One region of the Pseudarthrobacter sp. MOO14 genome, then DNA from elsewhere that is predicted to be linked to it. Evidence: riboswitches for the same ligand, from Rfam matches in the RefSeq annotation. Region 1 holds a riboswitch; each other region holds the start of a gene.

Evidence for each region. A riboswitch is a leader RNA that binds a small molecule or an ion and turns the genes downstream of it on or off. The one in region 1 is predicted to bind cyclic di-AMP.
Region 2: another riboswitch for cyclic di-AMP. It lies ahead of AC4EEV_RS10970 (glycoside hydrolase family 16 protein); the one in region 1 lies ahead of AC4EEV_RS15350 (C40 family peptidase).
Region 3: another riboswitch for cyclic di-AMP. It lies ahead of AC4EEV_RS14700 (aggregation-promoting factor C-terminal-like domain-containing protein); the one in region 1 lies ahead of AC4EEV_RS15350 (C40 family peptidase).
Region 4: another riboswitch for cyclic di-AMP. It lies ahead of AC4EEV_RS01865 (C40 family peptidase); the one in region 1 lies ahead of AC4EEV_RS15350 (C40 family peptidase).

What each region holds. Positions count from the first base shown of each region.
Region 1 covers NZ_CM177849.1:3,285,352-3,291,252, reverse strand. Annotated here, with positions in the region: gene AC4EEV_RS15370 (molybdopterin molybdotransferase MoeA) at 1-27, opposite strand, end outside; gene AC4EEV_RS15365 (NTP transferase domain-containing protein) at 24-1,028, opposite strand; gene AC4EEV_RS15360 (HNH endonuclease) at 1,071-1,571, opposite strand; gene AC4EEV_RS15355 (NlpC/P60 family protein) at 1,840-2,607, opposite strand; gene AC4EEV_RS15350 (C40 family peptidase) at 2,770-3,447, opposite strand; cyclic di-AMP (ydaO/yuaA leader) riboswitch at 3,518-3,699, opposite strand; gene AC4EEV_RS15345 (M23 family metallopeptidase) at 3,828-4,649, opposite strand; cyclic di-AMP (ydaO/yuaA leader) riboswitch at 4,662-4,892, opposite strand; gene AC4EEV_RS15340 (iron-dependent transcriptional repressor DtxR) at 5,011-5,712, opposite strand.
Region 2 covers NZ_CM177849.1:2,332,558-2,338,458, reverse strand. Annotated here, with positions in the region: gene AC4EEV_RS10980 (lipopolysaccharide biosynthesis protein) at 1-183, opposite strand, end outside; gene AC4EEV_RS10975 (glycosyltransferase) at 180-1,370, opposite strand; gene AC4EEV_RS10970 (glycoside hydrolase family 16 protein) at 1,502-2,521, opposite strand; cyclic di-AMP (ydaO/yuaA leader) riboswitch at 2,607-2,776, opposite strand; gene rpsF (30S ribosomal protein S6) at 3,147-3,452, shown strand; gene AC4EEV_RS10960 (single-stranded DNA-binding protein) at 3,524-4,099, shown strand; gene rpsR (30S ribosomal protein S18) at 4,226-4,465, shown strand; gene rplI (50S ribosomal protein L9) at 4,483-4,935, shown strand; gene AC4EEV_RS10945 (YdcF family protein) at 5,108-5,901, shown strand, end outside.
Region 3 covers NZ_CM177849.1:3,128,890-3,134,790, forward strand. Annotated here, with positions in the region: gene AC4EEV_RS14685 (phosphatase PAP2 family protein) at 1-33, shown strand, start outside; gene upp (uracil phosphoribosyltransferase) at 46-681, shown strand; gene AC4EEV_RS14695 (glyoxalase superfamily protein) at 726-1,127, shown strand; gene AC4EEV_RS14700 (aggregation-promoting factor C-terminal-like domain-containing protein) at 1,195-1,902, opposite strand; cyclic di-AMP (ydaO/yuaA leader) riboswitch at 1,908-2,068, opposite strand; gene AC4EEV_RS14705 (glycosyltransferase family 39 protein) at 2,214-4,289, opposite strand; gene AC4EEV_RS14710 (glycosyltransferase family 39 protein) at 4,296-5,901, opposite strand, start outside.
Region 4 covers NZ_CM177849.1:405,030-410,930, forward strand. Annotated here, with positions in the region: gene AC4EEV_RS01855 (TraR/DksA family transcriptional regulator) at 1-323, opposite strand, end outside; gene AC4EEV_RS01860 (coiled-coil domain-containing protein) at 345-1,658, opposite strand; cyclic di-AMP (ydaO/yuaA leader) riboswitch at 1,912-2,084, shown strand; gene AC4EEV_RS01865 (C40 family peptidase) at 2,088-2,924, shown strand; gene AC4EEV_RS01870 (protein adenylyltransferase SelO) at 3,003-4,469, opposite strand; gene AC4EEV_RS01875 (mycothiol transferase) at 4,520-5,044, opposite strand; gene AC4EEV_RS01880 (AI-2E family transporter) at 5,231-5,901, shown strand, end outside.

The sequences.
Region 1 (5,901 bases):
CGGCCAGTCGCGGGGTTCTGCCGTCATTCGCCGGGGGTCCCGGCGGCAGCTTCATTCTCGTAGTCGGCAGCCAGGGACCGAGCCACGGCCATCGCCGCTTCCATGGACGCCGTGTCCATTTCCCTGCCCGGTGCGGCAGCCAGCCCCGCGGCGAATCCTGCGATGAACGTGGTGAGTGGAGCAGCCGGCCGGACCACGGCGTGGGCTGCGACGCCGGCAAGGGACAGCACTGCGTTCACGTCCACCTGGACGTCCTCCAGCTTGTATGCCTGGAGCAGGGCCCTGCACCATTCCTCCAGCGTCTCGTCCTGGCTTTTCACGACTTGCCTCCCACGTTGGCTCCGCACGTTTTGGTCAAAGTCTTCACGCTGGCTCCCGGCGGCGATCCCCAGCGTGGCAGCATCACCCCACGTATCCACGTCGGCAGTGGACCCGGCTGGGACTGTGACAAGCTGCACGTCCAGATTAGCAAGGAGGGACCTCACGGAGCCGTTGACCAGGGCGTCCCGGCGGGACAACTCACCGCACGATCTTTTTAACTCATCAGTGTTATATATGGCTGCCAGCGGCTGTTCCCTGCCGTCGGCCGAGCGGGCCACGGCGCCCCGGCCATCGCCCGCAGCTGCCACCGCGTCCCGGAGCATCGCCACCGCCCGGGCTGCCAGCGGCATGTCGCAGGCGAGAACCAGAGTGAAGGGCGCCCCTCCCCCAGAGGTGGCAAGGGCATCTAGGCCGGCTGAGATCCCGGCGGCAGGACCGGCAAACTTCGGCTCCTCCCGGCAGGACAGGACGCCTGGCGGCAGGGCCTGGGCGGGCCCGGCCTCATCGGCAGCCCCGCGGGACGGAGGGCCGCCGGCGGAAACGTCGCCCACAACAACCGTACGGCGGGCACCGGCAGCGGCGTCAAGGGTCCATGCCAGGAGGGTTCTTCCCCGGAGGACCAACGATTGCTTGGGTACTCCACCCAGCCGTGATGACCGGCCGCCCGCCAGGATCAGGGCGTCAAAGATCAACGGGTCCGTTTGCACCCACCCAGCCTAGCGAACAGCAACCGGCCTGGAAGCCGCTTGTCAGGCGGCGCGCTCGGGAAGCAGGAATGGATCCCAGGCGGGGGTTGGCTTCTCCAGTTCCTTGATCTGCCAGATGGTTCCGTGCGGCGGCTCCGGCACGAAGCGCAGGGTCCATCCCATCTCGCCGGGGGTATGGTCACCCTTGACGTTGTTGCACCGCAGGCAGGCAGCCACGAGATTCTCCCAGGAATCGGCTCCGCCCCGCGATTTTGGGTGGACATGGTCGATTGTGTGCGCTGCCTTTCCGCAATATGCACACTTGTGCCCGTCACGTCGAAGCACACCACGGCGGCTGACGGCCGTTGAGTGGTTGTACCGCGGGCGGATGTAGCGGTTGAGGAGGATCACGGACGGGCGGCCCAGGACGTCAGTGGGGCCCACCACGGGATCATCCCCCTCGGCCACCACGCTCGCCTTGCCTGTGAGCACAAGCACCAGCGCCCGGCGGAAGGTGATAACCGCCAGCGGTTCATATCCAGCATTCAGAACGAGAGTGCGCATGCACGTACCTCTTCACGGCCGCACCCGTCAGGGGCACGAGGGCCGGCTGCCCTCGGCATGTCCGGGCTATGGATCGACATCACAAGAGTAAACAGAGAATTGCAATATCAGGTAATCGGTATACGCGGAGGCCGGATCCCCACCCCGGTGGCGGGAGCCGGGATGCACGCAGAATGGCGGGAGTTAAACGGGAAAAGACCCCCGCCTCAAGGGCAGGGGTCCTTCCGGGCACATCTTATGCGGCGCCGCGTGCGGCGGGCGGCAGTGGTTACCGAACGTGGATGAAGACCGGTCCGGAGCCAACGTTGGCGCTGAACACAACGGTGTCGTTGCCGTTGAAGCCGCCGTGGACGGCCATCCCGTTTCCGGCGTAGACGGCGATGTGGGCCATTCCTCCGCCACCGTCGGCGTAGTAGATGAGGTCGCCGGGCTGGGCCTGGGATGCGGACACCCTGTCACCCAATGACAGGTAACCGGCGGGCCAGTCGTGGAAGTGGATGCCGACGGCAGCCAGTGCGTTGGTCACCAGCATGGTGCAGTCCTGGTGTACGCCAAGCTGGGCGTAGGCAGCGGACAGGATGGCAGCACCCTTTCCGCTGGCGGAAACCTGGGCGGCGGGGGCAGCCGTGGCATCGGCAGTTGCAACCTTGGCAGTCACCTTGGGAGCGGCAACGGCCTGGGCAACGGGAGCGGGAGCGGCTTCCTGCACCGCAACCTCGGGCTCGGGAGCCGGTGCCGGAGTGGTGGTAACGGCCGGCTTTTCGAAGCTGATGGCAATGGTGGAAGCCGCTGAGATCGGAGCGTCGACGGCGGATTCAACTTCCATGGCGGATGCCGGAGCCGAGTCGCGCTTGACGTTGGTGTCGGCTGCGTTGGCTGCGATGCCGCTGGTCAGGACCAGGCCGGAAGCTGCAGCGATTACTGCAGCCTGGCGGCCCATGCCGCCGGCGTTGTCGCTGACAGCCTTGGCAATGATCGCGATCGAGTTGGTTTTGGTGACCTCGGCGCGGTGCCGTGCGGTAGCACGAGTCGTCATCAGTTCTCTCTTTCGTTTTCCTCTGGACCGCGGTGGCCTGTCCGAGGGGGTTGGATGCGCCGGCATCTTGGGGGTACGCCGGCGCGTCCCGAACGGGGATGTTGGTTTCTAGCGAAAAAGCTTTGGGCAAAGAAATAGCCCTTGGAGCGTGGAGCCCAAGAACTACTTGTTCAGGTGGTAGTACGTGGAAGTACCGGTGGCTGCGGGAGAGTGGAGCATGGTTCCCTGCGACGGGTTGAGCGCGCTGATCATCATGCCGTTGCCGACGTAGATGCCGACGTGTGCGCCGCCGTTCTGGACCACGAGGTCGCCCGGCTGGGGGGTGGAGGTGGGGGTCATGATGCTCCACGCGTTCGTGCGGGGAATGCTGATTCCAGCCTGCGCGTAGACCCACTGAACGAAGCCGGAGCAGTCCCAGCCGTTGGGGGTGGTGCCGCCCCAGACGTAGGGGTGGCCGATGCCGGTGTAGGCGATCGCGGCGATACCCGAGGTGGCTGCGGACGAAACGGCTTCTACTGCCTGTCCGGCCTTGGACGCCTCCTGGCCGGCAGTGGTGGCGGTGCGGTCCGCGGACGCGGTGGACTGGGTGCGCACGGTTTCCACCTTCGGGGCGGCGGTGGTCTTGACCGCCGGACGCTCGAAGGAAACGGTGGCCGTGGGGGCCGCGGTGACAGCAAGGGCGGTCTGCGCGGAACCGGACTCCGTGGAGGCCGAGATGCCGGCAGTGGTGTCCGCGGCGTTGGCCGGCAGGCCCATGCTCAGGATGAGGCCTGAAGCCGCTGCCACAACGGCAGCCTGGCGGCCCACGGTCCCGGCATTGGCGCTTACGGCCTTGGACATGGCGTCCAAGGGGTTGACGCGAACCGTTTGCGCACGGTGGCGCGCAGAATTATGGCGTGAAGACACGAAGGTAGCCTCTCCCAATGCCTGCGAGGTGAGCTGTCGGATTCGGATGGGAGTCACCCGGCCACTTCGCTTCCTGGGAAGCTCATGACTTAACCCCAAGGCCTTCCAGAACGCAGAAGGCCAAAATTGGTTCCCCCGCCCCTGCCAGACGATGAAATGCGAACGGACCTTGAGCGGTGGCAGAGTTAGGCAATCCACTCAAGAGCGTCAACTTCGGAAAAGTTGACGCGAGTTAGACGGTACAGCAGTTTTGCTTCAATGTCACATTCAGGTCACGGCGGGTCACGGCGATCTGGGAGTGCGCAATCAAACGGTTACAGCCAGCCCATCGGATCGACCACTTCGCCGTTGACCTGGACTTCGAAGTGCAGGTGGCAGCCGGTGGACGCCCCGGTGGTCCCGCTCAACGCCACGACTTCGCCGCGGGAGACCGTTTGGCCCACCTTGACGTTGAAGGACGAGAGGTGGTTGTACGTGGTCTCCAGGCCGTTGCCATGGTCGATCACCACCCGGTTTCCACCGCCGAACTGGTGCCAGCCGGCGAAGGTCACGGTTCCTGTTGCGGCTGCCAGGACGGACGTCCCGCACTGTGCCACGAAGTCCTGTCCGCGGTGGAAATCTCCGGTGCCGCCGGTGATTGGGCTGACCCGGTAGCCGAAGGGCGACGCGGTCACGAGGGATGCCAGCGGCGCGGCCAGGGTCCCGGCGGAAGCCGCACGCGTTACCGATCCGGCCGACTGGGCGCTCAGCAGTTGCTTCAGCTTCCCGTCGGGGTCCGCCTGCGTTACGACGGCTGAGCGGCTGAAGTCGATCTGGGCGCCTACATCCGCGGAAATCTGGGGCTGGGGGCTGACTGCGGAGGCGGCCTGGGGCGCGATTCCGGCCGCATCCGTCGCCATAACGGGGCTGGTGGCGGGCATGGTCACCGTGAGCACCAGGCCGGTGGCGGCGAGGGCGATGCCGGCCTTTTGGCCGATGCCGCTGGCCGCGGCAAAGTCGGTGATTTGCCGGAACGGACCCCGGCGGCGGCGCGCATCCCGTTGCGGGTCGCGGGGGCGCTCCGCGGCGGCTACTTCGACAACCCGGGGTGCCTCAGGGGGGCCCGCCGCGCGACGGCGGCCCCGGGAGGTCTGCATGGTCAAGAAGGGTTCCTCTCTGGAATAGCCTGCGGAGTTAGCTGTCGGATTCGGGTCAGAGAGATCAAAGACCCGGTCCGTCATGGGCAAACTTCTACACAGGGGTATTCCCGGAAGAATCCTTCACTGGAGAGGCTTGCTGCTGACGGACTTCACCCCAAGGCAGTCCCCCGCTGCCGGTTGTGGTTCCCCCGCCTCTGCCAGTAACGACTCGTACACCTGGCCCGCTGGCAGAGCTCGGCTCCGGATCAGGTAACGCTTAAGTATCAACGCTGGGTTCCACTATAGGGGCTTAAGACCCTAGGTAACAATTCCGTTATCTTTGCGTGGAATCCCCCGGGTGGGGTATGGAAACGCGGCGTCAGGCCTGGTTCACGGCGACGAAAACGTGTGCCGCCACCTCGGGAGGCAGCTCCAGCGCGCCCTCGATTCCCGCCACCCGTACAGAAATGTAGTCACCGACGCGTTCCAGGGAGACAGACGCGCCGGGGCGGATACCGCCCTCGTCGAGCTGGGTCAGCAGTTCCGGCTCCACCTGGATCGGTTCCGCCAGCCGGCTGATGGTCACTGCCGATTCAGGCCCGTAGGCCTTCATTGCCTCCACCAGGCTGATGGCGCCGTCGCCGAACCCGGGTCCGGGCTGTCCGCCCAGGGCGGCAAGGCCGGGGATGGGATTTCCGTAGGGCGACTCCGTGGGGTGGTCCAGCATCTCGTAGATGCGCCGCTCCACCCGTTCGCTCATAACGTGTTCCCAGCGGCAGGCTTCGTCATGGACATAGGCCCAGTCCAATCCGATCACGTCGGCCAGCAGGCGCTCGGCCAGCCGGTGCTTCCGCATGACCTCAGTGGCACGCTTGCGGCCGGTGTCGGTCAGTTCCAGGTGCCTGTCACCGGAGACGACGACCAGGCCATCGCGCTCCATCCGGCCGATGGTCTGGGAAACGGTAGGCCCCGAGTGGCGCAGGCGTTCGGCGATACGGGCCCGGAGGGCAACGATGTTCTCTTCCTCAAGCTCCAGGATGGTCCTGAGGTACATCTCCGTAGTGTCGATCAGATCCGTCATCCAGCTCAGCTCCTCGAGCGCAGTACCTTGCGTTGTCCCACCGTATCGCCTCTTCCCGCGACGTAGTCCGGGGAAGAGTTTAGCCTATTTTGATTTAGTCCGAATAGGGCCTGCCGCCTGCGGCGTCTCATTGGCTGGACATTGGCGCCGCCCGCTCCCGCCACCCTGCGCGCTTCAGGCAGAATTGGG
Region 2 (5,901 bases), 950 kb from region 1:
GGTCTCGGCGTATGCCATGAGGACCAGCGCCAGGGCTACGAGGCCATACTCTTCAGGAGAGAGGAGCCGGGCCAGCACCACGGTGGTGACCAGCACAATGATCCGCCCGGAGGCAAAGGCCAGCCCCTGCCACAAGGCTCCCCGGACTCCCCTGCGTTCCAGCTCGCCGGGCGCGTAGGTCACAGTTGCCTTGACGTGCCGGATAAGTCCCCGGCAGGGGATGACGCGGCCACGGCCGCCCGCACTTCGGCCAAGTACTCCGCGGCCACCGTGTCCCAGGACCGGACGGCGCGGGCGGCCTGGTCCAGTAGGCCGCCGGGGGTTACGTGCGGCGGCCGGGGTGCCCTGAGATGTTCTACGACCTTGCGGACCATCGCGTCCTGGCCGGCCTCGACGGTGAGCAGCGGGTGCGGCGGAAGTTCACGTGCCGCCACCGGGGAGGCCACTACAGGCAGCCCGGCGGCAAGGGCCTCAAGCACGGAGTTTCGGATGCCTACGCCGTGTTCGTCGGGGAAGACGGCGACGTCGGCCCCGTTGAAGACATCCGGGAGTGAGGGCACGTTGGCCAGGATTTCGATGTGTGGACCGGCCAGCGCCTGGACTGCCGCTGTGGGTTGCCGCCCGGCGATGACGAACCGTGCCTCCGGGACCTCCCGCCACACGAGGGGAGCGATACGGGTGGCCAGGACCGTGGCGCTGTCCACGTTGGGGGCGTAGTTGAGGCTGCCCGCGAAGCAAACCACCGGCGCCTTCCGGTCCGGACGCGGCCCCGCGGCCACGCTGGTTCCGTTGGGGATGCTTTTCACGGACCGGCCGAGCTTCGCGGACCAGGCTTCAGCGTCCTGTGCCCCGACGGTCAGCAGCCGCGCCCTGGCGGGCAGCGACCGTTCCGCCCGTTCGGCGAGGTGCTCGCGCAGCCGGTAGGCCGGCCGGAGGGAGCGGGCAATATCCGTGTCCATGGCGGCCCGGATGGACCAAGGGTCCACCGTTTGCAGCACCACGGGACCGGCCACATGATGCGAAAGGAAGAGGGCGTGCGGGCCATGGATGAGGGTGGCCTCACTGCTGCCGGACAGGGTGGCTGCCGCTGCCCGCGCTGACGGGGTGGAGCGCCGGTGCTTTCCCAGGCCGGCGAGGCCGCCGAAGGAGCGGACAAATGCGGCGGGGTCGTCCCGCGGGGCTAGTTCGTGGACGGTTTCGCAGCGGGCCCGGAGCTCCGCCGGAACCGGGACAGGGCCGGAAAACGTCAGCAGCGTGACGGCAACATCCGCGGGAAGGTGAAGGATCACTTCGTACGGGATCATGGAGCTTCCATCACCGAGTTGCGGGTCCCGGTTTGGCACGCTTTCCGTCACGTACAGGAGCTTCATTGCAAGAGTGTACTGGATCACACTCGGGTGGCAGGGTTGCTCTGGGCAACTTTGTGGGGAACCGCAGGAAGCCAAAAAGGGCGACGGCGGGAAGTCCCGCCGTCGCCCTTTCCAAGGGGGCGCGTGGCCGGCTACTGCCAGGCGCGGACGTAGTCCACCAGGAGTTGGGACTGCGGGCCGTACACCGGGTTCGTCGATGAAGCGCCGACGTTCAGCACGATGTACTGCGGGGCGTTTCCGTCGTCCGTGGGGTAGGACTTGACCTTCACGCCGTCGAAGTAGACGTCCGACGAGTTGGCCATCCGGTGCAAGCCGAAGGTGTGGTATTCGTTGGCCCAGTTGCCGCCGACGCCACCCTGGTTGTGTGACCCGGAGCCGGAGTGGTAATTCACGGTCATCTTGCCCTGGAGGACCTCCGCGATGTCGTTCTCGCCGGTGGCCGGCCAGGACTGCCCGGTGGTCCAGAACGCGGGCCAGTTATAGAGACCGTTGGCGTTGCCGGGGAACTTGATGCGGGCCTCGACATACCCGGTGGTGAACTGGTACCCGGTGCCCGCTCCACCCTTCGGGTTCGTGGAGACCAAGGACCCGGAAGACGAGGAGGCAAGGCTGAGGGCCAGGTTGCCGTTGGCCACGGAGACGTTGGCTGGGCTGGTGGCCACCTTGTTCATGGTTCCGCAGTTGGGGGAGAACCAGCAGTTGGACCATTTACCGCTGTCCAGGCCTGAACCGTTGAAATCGTCAGCGAAGGTCATGGTCCAGTTTCCGGGGACCCCTGCGGGCATGGGCGTCCCGCTGTTTGCCAGCGGTGCCGAGGCTGGTGCCACGGCGATGGGGGACTGCGGTGCAGGAGCCGCAACGGCCGGTGCCGGGGCGGGTGCCGCGGGAGCCGGCGCCTGGGACGGAGCCTGCTCTGGTGCGGGCGCGGGTGCGGCTGCCGGTGCCGGGGCGGGCGCCGGAGCGGACTGGACTGCGGCCGACGGGGTGGGCTGGACCTGTACCTCGCTGCCGGCCCCGGCGGCGCTGGCCACCCGGGATACGTCGGCAGCTTCATTGCCGTTGGCGACGCCGAGGCCAAGGGAGGCTGCGCCGAGGACGGCTGCTGCCAGGCCGGCGGCCAAGGGCAGGCGGCGGGAATCTCTGGATGTCAAGAACTGACGGAGCCCGGCCGATGGGGTCTCATTCTGATGACGGCGGGCGCGTTTGGCGCTCAATTTGCGGGATGCGGGCATGGGGAATTTACCTCTCAACGCCGGCGGGGTTAGCTGTCGGGTTCGAATGCTGCCATTCGGCCGCGGATCGCGGCTTCACCCCGAGGGCAGGCGGGAGCCATGCCCGTGACACTTGGGTCCCCCGCCTCTGCCTTGGAACCTGAGGGATCGCGGAAGCGGCAGAGTTGGGCGTCTTCCGGGATTGGGGCCGGCTGGGGCGGCCCACCCGAAGACCGTACACGAAAATCCCTGCGGAATCACAATTGGGTAACGGAAGTGGCGCGGTGGGCGTGGCGTCCCGCGGTGCACCCGCATAGACGTCTAATGCCGAACGGCACGCTCCTGCGTTTTCCACATACGTGTCCGGTCAGGCTGCTCCTGCCACATCACGCGGATAGCCTTGAGTCAAGCGCGAATCGCCTATCAGGTCCAGATGCACTAGGATATTGAAGTCTGTGCTGCGTCCTGCCTCCGTACTGGTGGCAAGGCACTGCGCGGAATCGCAAATGAACCTCCTGTTACGGAAATGCCGTAACCGCTTAGCCCAAAGGAGGTGGGTTCACATATGCGTCCTTACGAATTGATGGTAATCATCGACCCCGAGGTCGAAGAGCGTACCGTTGAGCCGTCGCTTCAGAAGTTCCTGAACGTCATCACCAACGATGGTGGAACCATCGAAAAGGTTGACATCTGGGGCCGTCGCCGTCTGGCTTACGAGATCAAGAAGAAGTCCGAAGGTATCTACGCCGTGGTGAATTTCACCGCCAAGCCGGAAACCGCCAAGGAACTTGACCGCCAGCTGTCTCTTAACGAGACCATCATGCGCACCAAGATCACCCGCCCCGAAGAGCAGAAGGTTGTTGCTGAGTAATCAGCACCAAAATTCATTCTTTACCCCGCAGGAACGCACTCTTCACCCAGGATCGAACAAGGAGGCAGTAGATGGCAGGCGAGACCACCATTACGGTCATCGGTAACCTCACCAATGACCCGGAATTGCGGTTCACACCGTCCGGTTCCGCAGTAGCGAACTTCACCATCGCTTCCACCCCCCGCACCTTTGATCGCCAGTCCAACGAGTGGAAGGACGGGGAGACCCTGTTCCTCCGCGCCGCGGTCTGGCGTGAAGCTGCCGAGAACGTCGCCGAATCCCTGACCAAGGGCATGCGCGTGATCGTCACCGGCCGCTTGAAGAGCCGTTCCTACGAAACAAAAGAAGGCGAAAAGCGCACCGTCATCGAGCTTGAGGTCGACGAAATCGGCCCCAGCCTGCGCTACGCCAACGCCAAGGTCAACCGCACCCAGCGCTCCGGCGGACAGGGTGGGGGCGGCTTCGGCGGCGGCAACGGCGGCGGTGGCTTCGGAGGCGGCAACCCTGGTGGAAACCAGGGCGGCAACTCCGGTGGAGGCTGGGGCGGCGGCAACCAGCAGGCTGCACAGGACGATCCCTGGGCCACGCCCGGCGTGTCCAATGCAGGCGGCTGGGGCAACGGCCCCGATTCCGAACCTCCCTTCTAAAACCCAAACAACGGCCCGATGCCGGGACTGCCCGGGAGCCGCAAGGCACCCAAGGTTTTGCCGCCGTCGGACCACCACCATCCCGTGGATCAATATCCACGGGCTCCCTAGAATAGGAGCTCCACGATGGCTAAGGCTGAACTCCGTAAGCCCAAACCAAAGTCCAACCCCTTGAAGGCCGCTGACATCACTGTCATCGACTACAAGGACGTAGCATTGCTGCGCAAGTTCATCTCCGACCGCGGAAAGATCCGCGCCCGTCGCGTCACTGGCGTCACGGTGCAGGAACAGCGCAAGATCGCCCAGGCAATCAAGAACGCCCGCGAAGTTGCTCTGCTGCCTTACTCCGGCGCTGGCCGCGGCTAAGGAAGGGATTAACTAACATGGCAAAGCTCATTCTGACCCACGAAGTAACCGGTCTCGGTGCTGCTGGCGATGTTGTCGAGGTCAAGGACGGTTACGCACGTAACTTCCTGCTGCCCCGCGGCTTCGCCCTGACCTGGACCAAGGGTGGCGAGAAGCAGGTTGAGTCCATCAAGGCTGCCCGCGCCGCCCGTGCGCACGCTTCTGTTGAAGCTGCACAGGCGCAGGCCCAGGCTCTGTCCTCCAAGAAGGTCAAGCTCGAGGTGAAGGCCGGCGAGTCCGGTCGTCTCTTCGGCACCGTCAAGCCTGCTGATGTCGCTGCCGCAGTCGAGGCCGCCGGCCTCGGTGCCATCGACAAGCGCAACGTTGAACTGCCGAACCACATCAAGTCTGTCGGTTCGTACACGGCCAACGTCCGCCTGCACGAGGATGTTTCCGCTGTCATCGACCTTGAGGTCGTTGCCGGAAAGTAGTTTCCCCACCGCAGTTCAGTGGCCCCCGCCCGGGATTCCGGTGCGGGGGCCATTTGCGTGCAAGGTCACTGCCGGGGTTTCCAGCGGCCGGCCGCGTGCGCCATAGGCTTGGGTGCGGGCCGCTGTTCCTGGCCTGCACCACTCCACCGTTTCCACGGAAGGTCACCCAGCATTGCCGTTCCTCTTCGTCAGCTGCATCCTCCTGCTGGCCGCAGCCGTCAGCTTTGCGACCGACCGGAGGCGCCTGCGGAACGGAGTCTTCCTCGTCTCAGGGGCGGTCATCGGCTGGCTTGGGCTCCTCCTGGTCTCCGGCAACAACTCCAACAACTCGGTCCCTGTCCTCATTACCGTGGCCTTGGGCCTCCTGCTCATCCTCTCAGTGCCCATCCTGGCCGTGTTCCTTGTCCTCAACGGCCTCATCATGCTGCGCCGCGAAGGCCGCAGCCTGGCAAACCTGCTGTCCCTGCTGGCAGGGCTGGCCGTGGTGGCCGTTCCCCTTGTCCTGGCCGCCCTGCAGACGGCCGTACCCGCGCTAAGGGCGCTCACGTCGGCGGCTGCCCTGCTGACCGGCTACGTGGGCTTCGTGTTCGTCAGCTATCTGGTCTATTCGCTGATTTACTCGCACCTGCCGCCGCGCCGCCATCCCGAATACGTGGTGGTGTTGGGTTCCGGCCTGGCCGGCAGCTCGGTTCCGCCCCTGCTGGCGGCCCGGCTTGACGCGGCGGCGCGCCTGTACCGGGGCAAGCATGGCGGGTCCATCAGGGCTCTGATTCCCAGTGGCGGGCAGGGAGCCGATGAACTCCTCGCCGAAGGGACAGCGATGGCCCGCTACCTGCAGGAGCAGGGTGTTCCTGCCAACAGGATCATCGTGGAGGACCGGGCAGCAACCACCATGGAGAACCTGCACTTTTCGCGCGCGCTGATGGAGCGGCCGGACGCGCCCGTCACGGTGGTCACCAGCAGCTA
Region 3 (5,901 bases), 160 kb from region 1:
CACTCCGGACCCGGCAAAGGCAGCGCCGGATGATAGTTTTAGGGGATGCGCACTCTCGTTGTTGACCACCCCCTGGTCGCCCACAAGCTCACCGTCCTGCGGGACAAAAACACGCCGTCGCCGGTCTTCCGCCAGCTGACGGAGGAGCTGGTGACCCTCCTGGCCTATGAGGCCACGCGGGAGGTCCGCACCGAGCCCGTCACCATCCAAACGCCCGTCAGCACCACGGTCGGCACCGCGTTCACCAAGCCCACGCCGCTGGTAGTTCCCATCCTGCGCGCCGGCCTGGGCATGCTGGAAGGCATGACCAAGCTGGTGCCCACCGCCGAGGTGGGCTTCCTGGGCATGGCCCGGGACGAGGAAACCCTGGACATCATCACGTATGCCGAGCGCCTCCCCGAGGACCTCACCGGCCGCCAGGTCTTCGTCCTGGACCCGATGCTGGCCACCGGCGGAACCCTGCGTGAGGCCATCAAGTTCCTCTTCAAGCGCGGCGCCTCCGACGTCACCTGCATCTGCCTGCTGGCAGCCCCGGAGGGCCTGGCCAAGCTGGAGGAGGAACTGGGCGACGCGAACGTGCACATCGTCCTGGCCTCCATCGACGAGAAGCTCAACGAGAAGTCCTACATTGTTCCCGGCCTCGGCGACGCCGGCGACCGCCTGTACGGGATCGCCGGGTAGGTTCCACCCTTTTTCAAAACCGTTCCCGCCGCTAGCCTGTGCGGATGGACTGGAAACTTGAACTCGTCTTTGTCCCTGTATCCGATGTGGACCGCGCCAAGGATTTCTATGTTAACAAGGTTGGCTTCAACGCCGACTACGACGAACGCCCGTCGGAGTCGATCCGCTTCGTGCAGTTGACGCCACCCGGCTCCGCCTGCTCCATCTGCATCGGCGAAGGGCTCACCGACGCTCCGCCCGGCACAGGATCCAACCTCCAGCTGGTGGTCAGCGACATCGAGGCTGCCCACCGCCAGCTCAAGGGCAACGGCGTGGACGTCAGCGACGTGGATGTACAGCAGTGGGGCCACTTCCTGTACTTCGCCGATCCGGACGGCAACAAGTGGTCTGTCCAGTACATCCCCTGGCGGAACGCCGGGCCGGGCGACGTCCAGGGCGCCGGTTAACGCAAACCGCGGGCCGCATCGACATGATGCGGCCCGCGGTTTGCGTTGCGCCCGGTGCTGGTGGTGCCTAGTACCAGTTGTGTGCCAGGTGGAAGTTCAACGCACCGCAGGGCGAGGCGTAGCTCTTCTTGATGTAGTCCAGGCCCCAGTTGATCTGCGTGCGGTAGTTGGTCAGGTAGTCGGCGCCTGCGCTGGCCATCTTCTCCGCCGGCAGCGACTGGACGATGCCGTACGCGCCGCTGCTGGCGTTGGTGGCGGTGGTGGTCCAATCGGATTCCTTGGTCCACAGCGTCTGCAGGCACTGCATCTGGTCCGGTCCCCAGCCAAAGGAGGACAGCTGGCTGGCGGCGTAGGCCTGGGCGCCCGCGGGATCGTTAACCGCGACGGCGGGAGCAGGCTCAGGCGCGGGGGCCGGCGCAGGTGCGGGTGCTTCAGCCGGCGGGGCGGCGGGAGCGGGCGCGGGGGCCGGCTCCGCGGCCTGCGGTGCCACGCTGATGGCGGAAGGAGCAGGATTTGCGGCCGGGTTGGACCGGATTTCGCTCTTCTCGATGCTCATCTGGGCATCCGCCGCCGACGTGGAAGCGCTTGACCCGGTGGACGACGCCTGGGTCATGCTGTTGGTCGCCTGGCCTGCCGCGCCAACGCCAACCAGCACCGCGCATGATGCAGCGAGGACCGCAACACGCCGGCCCACGGTGGTCTTTTTGGCGGGCTGGGGTTTGGCCCGATGTTTTGCCTTGGTTTGCAGGCATGGTTTTGCCATGGATTTAGACATGATTGATCGCCTCTCACACCTGCGGAGTTAGCTGTCGGGTTCGGATGAGGGCATCCGGCCGCACGGAAAAAACACGTGCTGGCTTAACCCCAAGGGCAATCATTGCCCGGGACGGTGGGTCCCCCGCCTCTGCCGTTGCTCAAGCGGAATCCGGGAAGCGGCAGAGCTTGGCGTCAACCCGGGATATGCGGCCCGAACGGGGACCGCACCCAATCGACGGTACAGGAAGATTGCGCATTAGTCACATTTGGGTAACGGAAGTCACGAATCATGGCGCGTCGATTTGCTGCAGGCGGATCCCCGGCGCCGGGTTATCCCGCCAGGATATAGACCGTGGTCCCGCCAATGTTTTGCGCCGGGAACGTGGACTCCACCCACTGTGCAATCCGGGTGGAGGCGTCAGAGCCGCTGCTGGACATCATGGTCCCGCCGGCAATGAAGTAGTGGATCCGGCCTTGGGAGACCAGCGCTTGGAACTGTTCCAGCGTGGGGGAGGGGTCGGTGCCGTTGAAGCCGCCCACGGCCATCACCGGCAGTTCCGTGGCCAGTTGGTAACCTGCGGCATTGTTCGAACCGACTACTGCCGCTGCCCAGGTGTAGTTTGAGGCACCGTCCTTCAACGCGGCCACGAGCCCGGCCGACGGCGTGGGCGCACCCAGAAGGCCGGCCATCCCGCCGGCGCGGCCACCGGTGGCACCCTGACCGCCCTGCGCTGCCCCGCCCTGGCCGGCCCCCTGGCCTTGTCCGCCCTGGCCGGCACCCTGGCCTTGTCCGGCCTGGCCGTTGAACTGCCGGGACGTGCCGCCCGCGCCAAACCCGCCGGTCCGGTTTCCGCCGAACCCGCCCGGGCCGCCGAACGACGGCGCCGGTCCGGCGCTGACAATGGCCCCGCTGTGCGCCGTCGCCGCCGTCGACATGGAGAAGGCCAGCGGGCCGGCGAGCGATGCCGCAATGGCGAGCGCCGTCGTCGTCCGTTGCACGGAGCGCAGGCGGATGAACCTGTTCAACCCTGTTCCTGCTGCGGCCGCAAGGCCTGCCGCCAGCACCACCCAGCGCAGCCACGGGCCGTAGGCGGATGTGGTTCCCAGCAGGGTGAATGCCATCAGGGCTGCCGCGGCCACTGCGGCGGCCAGGAAGACCGCCGCGGCGGCCTGCCGCCGGTGCTGCCAGAGAAGTACCGGGCCCAGGCCGGCCAGGGCTGCGATCCCCGGTGCCAATGCCACCGCGTAGTAGGGGTGGATGATGCCCGCCATGAAACTGAAGACCAGGCCGGTCACCAGGACCCAGGAACCCCAGATGAGCACCGACGCCCGGACGGCGTCAGTCCGCGGCGCCCGGCGTCCCACCCACAGCAGGCCGGCAGCAAGGATCAGTGCGGAGGGCAGCAGCCACGCGATCTGGCCGCCAAATTCGCTGTTGAACATCCGCAGCAGCCCCGGAACGCTCCAGCCGTTGGCGCCGCCCACGCTCCCTGTCTCGTCGCCTGTCAGCCGGCCCAGGCCGTTGTAGCCGAGGGTCAGTTCCAGGATGGAATTGTCCTGCGAACCACCAATGAACGGACGGTCCGCAGCCGGGATGAGCTCCACGACGGCCAGCCACCAGCCGGCCGCGGCAAGCATCGCGGCACCGGTGGCGAGCAGGTGCAGCAGCCGCCGACCCAGCCTGGCGGGTGCCGCGACCAGGTAGGCGAGGGCAAACCCGGGAACCACCAGCAGGACCTGCAGCTGCTTGGCAAGGAACCCGAAGCCCAGGAAAACCCCTGCCAGCAGGAGCCAGCGCAGCCTGTCCTCCTGCACGGAGCGGAGCACCGCATAGGCCGCGGCGGTCATGAGCAGCACCAGCAGGGCGTCCGGGTTGTTGAACCGGAACATCAGCGTGGCCACGGGCGTCAGTGCCAGCGCAACGGCGGCCAGCAGCCCTGCCCGGTGGGCGAGGCGCGGGTCACCGGTGGCCGGTGCCGCGGCCCGCCGGACGGCCAGGTACAGCAGCCAGGCGGTGCCGACGCCCATCAGGGCTTCAGGAACCAGGATGCTCCAGGAGCTCAGGCCGAAAATCCGGACCGACAACCCCATGATCCACAGGGACGCCGGTGGCTTGTCCACCGTGATGGAGTTGGCGGCGTCCGAGGAACCGAAGAACCAGGCCGCCCAGTCCTGCGATCCGGCCTGGGCGGCGGCGGAGTAGAAAGCGTTGGCCCAGCCCGATGCCCCGAGGTTCCACAGGTACAGCACGGCGGTAGCTGCCAGCACGGCTGCCAGTTCCAGGCGGTGCCGGAGGGCCGGGGGCTCCCGCCGCACGCCGGCCGCGGCAGCAGGGCTGGAGGCAGCAGGGCCGGGGGCAGCGGGAGCGGAGGGAGCCTGCACCGGAGTGGAGTTAGATCTGGCCATGGGGTCCTACTTGGTGAGTTGGTACACCGTGGAGTTACCCACGGTTTGGGCCTGGAAGTTGGCTTGCACCCAGGCGGCCACCTCGGAGTTGCCGCCCCGGCCGCCCATGCCGCCGCCCATGCCGCCTTCGATGAAGTAGCTGATCTCACCCCTGGCCACCATGGCCTGGAACTCGGCGAGCGTGGGATAGGGGTCGCCGCCGTTCCAGCCGCCCAGGGCAATGACGCTGGTGTTCGTGGCCAGTTCCAGGCTGGCGGCCTGGCTGGCCCCGGAGACAATCGCCGACCACTTCGTGGTGGTGCCGGTGAGCAGTGCGGTCACGGCTGCATCGGCGGTGCCTTCGCCGGGACCACCCGCCCCGCCGGCTCCGGGGGCCCCGGTGAAGCCGCCGGCTCCGTTCGCGGGATCAAAACCGCCGGCACCGGCTGCCGCATCCGTTCCGTCGGTCCGGTCGCCACGGAGCGCGGCGTCGTCCCGGAAGCCGGCAGCCCTGTTGCCGAAACCGCCCGCCGACGAACCTGCGGGCCCCGACGTCGGGATGGATCCCGAATGGGCGGACGCGGCGGTGGCCAAGGTCCAGGCAGCCGTTCCAAGGCCCCCGGCCAGCAAGGAGAGGACGACGACGGCAGCCGTCCCGGAGCGCCGGAACCGTCCCGCAGCGCCCTTGCCGTCAAGGCGGAGGAGGATGGCGGCCGCGGCAAGGACACCAAGGACGATGGTGGCGATGCGCAACCACGGCAGCCACGACGCGTCGCGGCCCAGCAGCACCGAGGACCAGATGGAGGTGCCTAAGACCACGACGGCAAGAGTGGTCCGTGCCGGCCAGTACGCGCGGCCGCGCCAGAGTTCCGCCGCGCCGATGCCCACCAGCGCGGCGATGGCCGGTGCCAGTGCCACCGAGTAGTAGGGGTGGACGATGCCGCTCATGAAGCTGAAGACGCCCGCGGTGACCAGCAGCCAGCCGCCCCACAGGATCAAGGCCGCGCGGCTCCGGGACGTGCGCGTTTCGCGGCGGGTGAACCACAAGCCTGCCACCAGCAGCACCAGGGCGGCAGGCAGCAGCCAGGACACCTCGCCGCCGAAGCTGCTCCCGAACATCCGCAGCAGGCCGGCCGCGCCGCCGAATCCCGCATTTCCGCCGCCGAAGCCGCCCGCCGCACCGCCGCCCGGGCCGCCGGCTCCACCTCCGGGCATCCCTTCACCCGAACCGGTGATGCGGGCCAGGCCGTTGTAGCCGAAGGTCAGTTCCAGGAAGCTGTTGGTGGTGGACCCGGCCATGTACGGCCGTTCGGAGGCCGGCGTCAGCTGGAAAAGGGCAACGTAGCTGCCGGCCACCACGATGATCCCGCCCAGCGCGCCGAGCAAGTGGACCAGCCGGCGTCCCAGCGGTGTGGGGGCAGCCCACAGGTAGGCAAGTCCAAGCGCGGGAACCACCAGGAAGCCTTGCAGCATCTTGCTGAGGAACGCCAGGCCTATCACGGCCCCCGCCGCCACCAGCCACTTCCATCCGGCCCGTTCGATGGCCCGGGTGGTGAAGTACGCCGCCAGCACCAGGCAGAGGGTGAGCATGGCGTCCGGGTTGTTGAATTTGAACATCAGCGCCGCCACGGGC
Region 4 (5,901 bases), 1.5 Mb from region 1:
AATGGGGTCCAAGGCCGCGCCTCGAGCCTGCCGGCCGCGATGGGCTCGCCGCAGACCGCACAGGTTCCATAGGTGCCGTTGGCCAGCCGCTCCAGGGCTGCCTCCACCTGGTCCAGCCCGGCTGAACTCTGCTTCAACAATGCCGACGCCTGCGACAGTTCGAAGGCGATCGTGGCGCCCTCGGGATCATGTTCGTCATCGACGTTGGAGTCCTGCCGGGCCGCGTTGGCCGCGTCGATATCAGCCCGCAGCGCCGGCAACAGGGCCAACCTCCGGGCCCGCTCCTCTTCGAGCAGCACCCTGAACCGTCCGAAATCTGGCATGCGGAAAGCCTAGCGCGTCAGTCAGTACCAGTTCAGGGCGACGGAATGGCTCCAGGCGCCGCACGGGGACCCGTAGCGGTCGCGGATGTAGCCGAGCCCCCAGTCAATCTGCGTCCGGTAACTCGTCAGCCAGTCGCTTCCGGCGCTGGCGTACTTTCCCGGCGGCAGGGCCTGGGCTATGCCATGGGCCCCGGATGAGGCATTCGTGGCCGTGGTCAGCCAGCCGGATTCCTTGGTCCACAGCTGGGACAGGCACTGGAACTGGTCGGCGCCCCAGCCGAGGGCACCCAGGCGTCCCGAGGCATAGGCCTTGGCGCCGGCAGGATCATTGACGGCACCGCCCGGGACGGAGGGAACGACGACGGGCGGCGGGCCGGGCACGGCAGGCTGCGGCGGACTGCCGGGAACCGGGTCGGCCGGCGGGGCCGGTACCGCCGCGTTGCCGGCCGGAGCTGCAGCCGCGGGTTTGGGCTGCCGGGCTGCGGCCGCGGCAGCCTGCGCCGCGGCTTCGGCCTGCCGGCGGGCCTGCTCCGCCGCAGCGGCGCGCTTGGCCTCCTGGGCCGCTTCATAGGCAGCCAGCGCCGCCTGGCCCTGGCGATACTCCCCCTCAAGTGCCGCCGTCGTTCCCTTCAGCGAGGCCAGCTGGGCGGTCAGTTCGGTGCTGTGCTGCTGTTCGTCATTTACCTGCCGGGCAAGCGCGTCCTGGGCGGAGCGGGCTGCGTCCAGTTTGGCTTTTGCTTCCCCGGACAGTCGTTCCCGCTCAGTGCGGGCCACTTTTTCCTGCTCTGCCAGGGATGCGGCAACTTTTCCGGCAGCCGCAGCTTTCTCCACCAGAGCAGCAGTCTTGTCGCCCACCAGCTGGACGAGGTTGAGCCCTTGGACGCTGTTGTTCCGCAGGGCATCAAGGGCCACGAAGAATCCGGTATTGGTCCCGCCCGTCTTGTACGCCTGGACGGCAAGCGCTCCGATTTCCTTGCGATGCCGGGCCAGTTCGTCGTTGGCGCGGGCAGCCTGGGCGGACAATGAATCCAGCCTTACCGATGCCGCTTGCAGCCCGGCGTCGGCTGCGGCGTAGTCGGCCGCTGCCCGGACCGCCGTGTTGCCGGCGGCTTCAGCCTGGGTCTGGAGGCCGTCCAGGAGCCCATTGATGGTGGTGATCTCTGCCGCTTTCGCTGCCTCGGAAGACTGCGCCTGCTGCACGTCAGCCCAGGACGGATACCCACCGGGAGGTGCAGGCTCGTCTGCCGTGGCAGGCAGGACCGTGGCCGCTGCCACTGCGATGGCGAGCAGTCCCCCCACCAGTGGGGACGTGGGCATGGTCACGAACAGGGGCATAGTCCCGAAGCATACCGGCGGCACGCCGGAGCGGAAAGGCGGCCGTGCCTGCTTTGTTACCCGTTTGGTCCGGTGCCGGACCGGCGGGAGCCCGGCGTGGGTGGATCGGACCCATCCAATCGTTGGTTGAATACGAGAGAAGAACCTCGCATGTTATCTAAACGTGACAATGGGAGGGTCGGCGGGTTATGGTCTTCTGGTGTCCCTCCCCAAACGGGACACTCCCATCAGTTTGCCGAGCCCTGCCGCTGATACCGGGATTCAACCGCATTCATGCTGGCAGGGACGGGGGAACCAAGTTTCCACGACCTTTCAGGTCTTGGGGTTAAGTCGGACAGCTCCTCCGCCCACCGCGGAGATATGTTCGGCCGGGTATCTCCAACCCGAACCCGACAGCTCACCCCGCAGGCATGGGAGAGGCGATCAATCGTGTCAAAGAATCTCAGCACTGCCCGCCACCGCGCGACCCCGGCCCGCTCCATTGCGCTCGAGGGACTCGCCGTGACGGCCAAATCACAGGCCCGTTCGTTTGGCCGTCCGGCCCTCGCTGTTGCCGCCGCGTCCGGCATCGCGTTCGGCGTCGGCGCCCCGGCCCATGCGGGCGTGACGGGCGCGGACACCACTGAGCAGGCCAGCGTCCAGGCCGCCGCAGCTCCTGCAACTGCTCCGGCAGCCGCGGCAGCAACCGTCCACACCGTCGTTTCCGGGGACACCCTCGGCGCGATTTCGGCCGCGTACGGTGTCAGCCTCAATGACGTCCTGGCTGCCAACGGCCTGGGATTGTCGTCCATCATCTACCCCGGTGACCAGATCCAGATCCCCGGCGCCGGCTACGTGGCAGCACCTGCCCCGGCGCCGGCAGCGGCCCCCGTCCAGGCGGCAGCCGCCACCGCACCGGCGAACACCGGCATGAACATGTCCTACGCATCAGCAACGCCGGTGGCGTCCACCACCGGCAGCGGGACCGGTGCTGCCATCCTGGCCTCCGCCTACGGCCAGGTCGGCGTGAGCCAGGACTGCACCGCCATGGTTGAAAAGGCCCTGCGCTCCGTCGGCAAGAGCGTCGGCGACCTGGCTCCCACGCAGTTCTTCCAGTACGGCAGCGTGGTCGGGAGCCCGGCACCCGGCGACCTCATCATCACCTCGGGCCACGTGGGCGTTTACGCCGGCAACGGCCAGGTTGTGAGTGGCGGCGTCAACGGCTACACCACGCAGGTGCACTCCATCAGCTGGCTCAGCGGCTACTCAGTGGTCCGCGTCGCCTAGTCTTCGCGCAGTAAAGCCTGCTCCCAACAGGAGGGTGGCAGCCGGGTCTCCGGTTGGCACCCTCCTGTTGTCGTCGGATCAGGTCCCGCAAAAGGTCGTATAGGTCCCGAAGTCCGCCGGGGCACCGTCCATGTAGCGTTCCAGCCCGGCCCGCTCGGTGAAAGGATCGGTCACGGCCTGAAGCAGGCGCTGCAACGGGGCAGGATCTCCCTCCGTGCCGGCGGCGAGGGCTTCCTCCACCAGATGGTTCCGTGGAATGTACGCCGGGTTGACGCTGTCCATCAGCCCTGCGTCGGGTTGCAGCGCCAACCACCGCTCCGACCAGGCGTCGAAGCCGGCCAAATCCATCACCATGCCGCGCACCGGGCGCAGGTCGCCGCGGGCCGCCCTGCCAAGGTTACGGAAGAACAGGGTGTAATCCACCGGGCCGTCCTTGAGGATGGCCACCACATCGTCAATAAGGCTGGACAAGGCGTCGTCGCTGGCGTTTCCAGCGGCAAGACCCAGTTTGGTTTTCATGCCGCCCGTCCACGCCGTGCTGTACTGTCCACGGAATCCACCGAGCACCTCCACCGCTGCAGCAACAGCCTTGTCCTCGTCTTCGTCAACGAGCGGCAGCATTGCCTCGGCAAGGCGGGCAAGGTTCCATTCGGCAACGACTGGCTGGTTGGCGTAGGCGTAACGGCCACTGACATCGATGGAACTGAACACGGCGGCGGGATCGAAGGCATCCAGGAACGCACACGGGCCGTAATCAATGGTTTCCCCTGAGATGGTCATGTTGTCCGTATTCATGACCCCGTGCACGAATCCCGCCAGCATCCACCGGGCCACCAGCCCGGCCTGGGCGGAACAGACGGACGCAAACAGTGCCAGATAGGGGTTTGGGGCGACTGCAGCGTCCGGATAGTGCCTGCTGATGGCGTGGTCAGCCAGCCGCTTGAGCAGGTCCATGTTCTCCGTGGCCCGTGCGTACTGGAAACTCCCAACCCTCAAGTGGCTGCTGGCCACCCGTGCCAGGACAGCACCGGGCAGCATGCCCTCGCGCCGGACCTGCCGCCCCGTCGCCACGACGGCGAGGGAGCGCGTGGTGGGAATACCCAGGGCGTGCATGGCCTCACTGACAACGTACTCGCGCAGCATTGGCCCGACGACGGCCCGGCCGTCCCCGGCGCGGGCGAAGGGGGTGCGCCCCGAGCCTTTGAGGTGGATGTCCAGCAGGCGGCCGGCGCGGTCCGTGACTTCCCCCAGCAGGAGCGCGCGTCCGTCGCCGAGCAATGGGGAGTAGCCGCCGAACTGGTGGCCCGCGTAAGCCTGCGCCACCGGGGTGGCACCGGCGGGAACGTGGTTGCCCACGAGGAGGCGCACCCCTTCGGGACCGTGGAGGTATTGCGGGTCAAGGCCCAGGCCTGCTGCGAGCTTTTCATTCAGGACCAGGAGTTCGGGATCCGGAGCTTCCTCGGCCTGCCAGGGAACGGCAAGTTCCGCCAGTTCACGGGCGAAGCGGCCGTCGAAGGTGACCGTGGATTCAGCTGCTGCCGTCATGGGTTAACCCTATCGCCGTGGTGCCGCCCGCCCCTCCTGCACGGAGAGTTTCAGGCCCTGCCGCCGCTGGCCCCTGCATCATCCAGCCCCTTGGCATAGGCCGCCTGGCCGGCATGCTGGAGGCAGTCCCCCAGAATGCTGACAAGCCGCACCCCAAGGGTCACCGGCGGATCCCAGCGCCAGTCCGCCACGCGGTCCAGGTCCTGTTCTTCCAGGCTTTCGAGGACCTTCGTGGTCTGCCGGTGGACTGCTTCACAGTACTCAAGCAGGAGCTCACCGGATGCCCGGACAGCATCCACCTGGCCGCTGGAGTGGCCATAGCCCGTGTCGCCTTCCGCCAGCGGGAGGCCAAAACGCGACACGAAGCCTTCCGACGTCCAGACCTGTTCCAACTCCGAGGCGGAGGCGACCTGCGCATCCTCCACCCTCCCCAGGTGCCACACCAGCCAGGCGATGGAGTTGCCGCGGCCGGAGGGGCGGTGCTGGAGCTGTTCCTCGTCGAGCCCGTCGAGCACCTGCCGGACCAGGCCCGGGAGGCGGCCAAAGGACTCAAGGAGCAATTCTTTGGAATCCATGGATCTGGCGCCTTTCGGGTTGCCCGGTCGGGGAACAATAAGGTTACTGAGTAAACGTCATGCCTGTGAACAGGCGGCCCCAGTCAACACGTGCGCTTGTTTCGACTTTGAGGGGGACGCGGGGTACAAGGTAACCAAGGTGCATCATGTCGTGGGCCGGGCGTTGACCGCAAGCAAGGAGAACCGATGGAACGCAGCAATGTATCCCCGGACAGTCACGGGGCAGAACCGTCCCGGCCCCAGTCCCCCGCGGCAAGGATGTCAGCGCTCTGGGCGGATGGTTTGGGCAGGGCCAGCATCAGGGCCGTCCAGGCGCTCTCGCTGCTGGCGCTCGCCTGGGTGGCCGTGGTGGCCGCCACCCGGGTTCCGCTGGTGACCGTACCCGTGCTGGTCGCCCTGATCCTGGCGTCGGCAATGGCTCCCGCCGTGCGGTGGCTCGCCGCCCGCGGGTTCCCCCGGTCGCTGGCCGTGCTGTCATCCTTCCTGGTGATCATCGCCGTCGCGGCCGGAGTGGTGGGCGGCATCGTTGCACTGGTCCGCCAGCAGGCCCCGGTTCTGGCAGCACGGGCGGAAGCAGGGATTGGCCAACTGCAGCAATTCATCACCACGGGACCCGTCGCACTGACCGGCGCGCAAATCGACGCGGCCCGCAACGAATTCCAGAAGTTCCTTGCCGGCGGAACCCTGGGAGCCGATGCGCTGACCGGACTCAGGACCGCCGGGGAGATAGCTGCCGGCACGGTCCTGACGGCCGTCATCCTTTTCTTCTTCCTCAAGGACGGCGAGAGGATCCGGTCGTTCCTGATCGGGTTCCTTCCCGGCAACCATCAAGGAAAAGCACAGTTGGCCGCGGAACG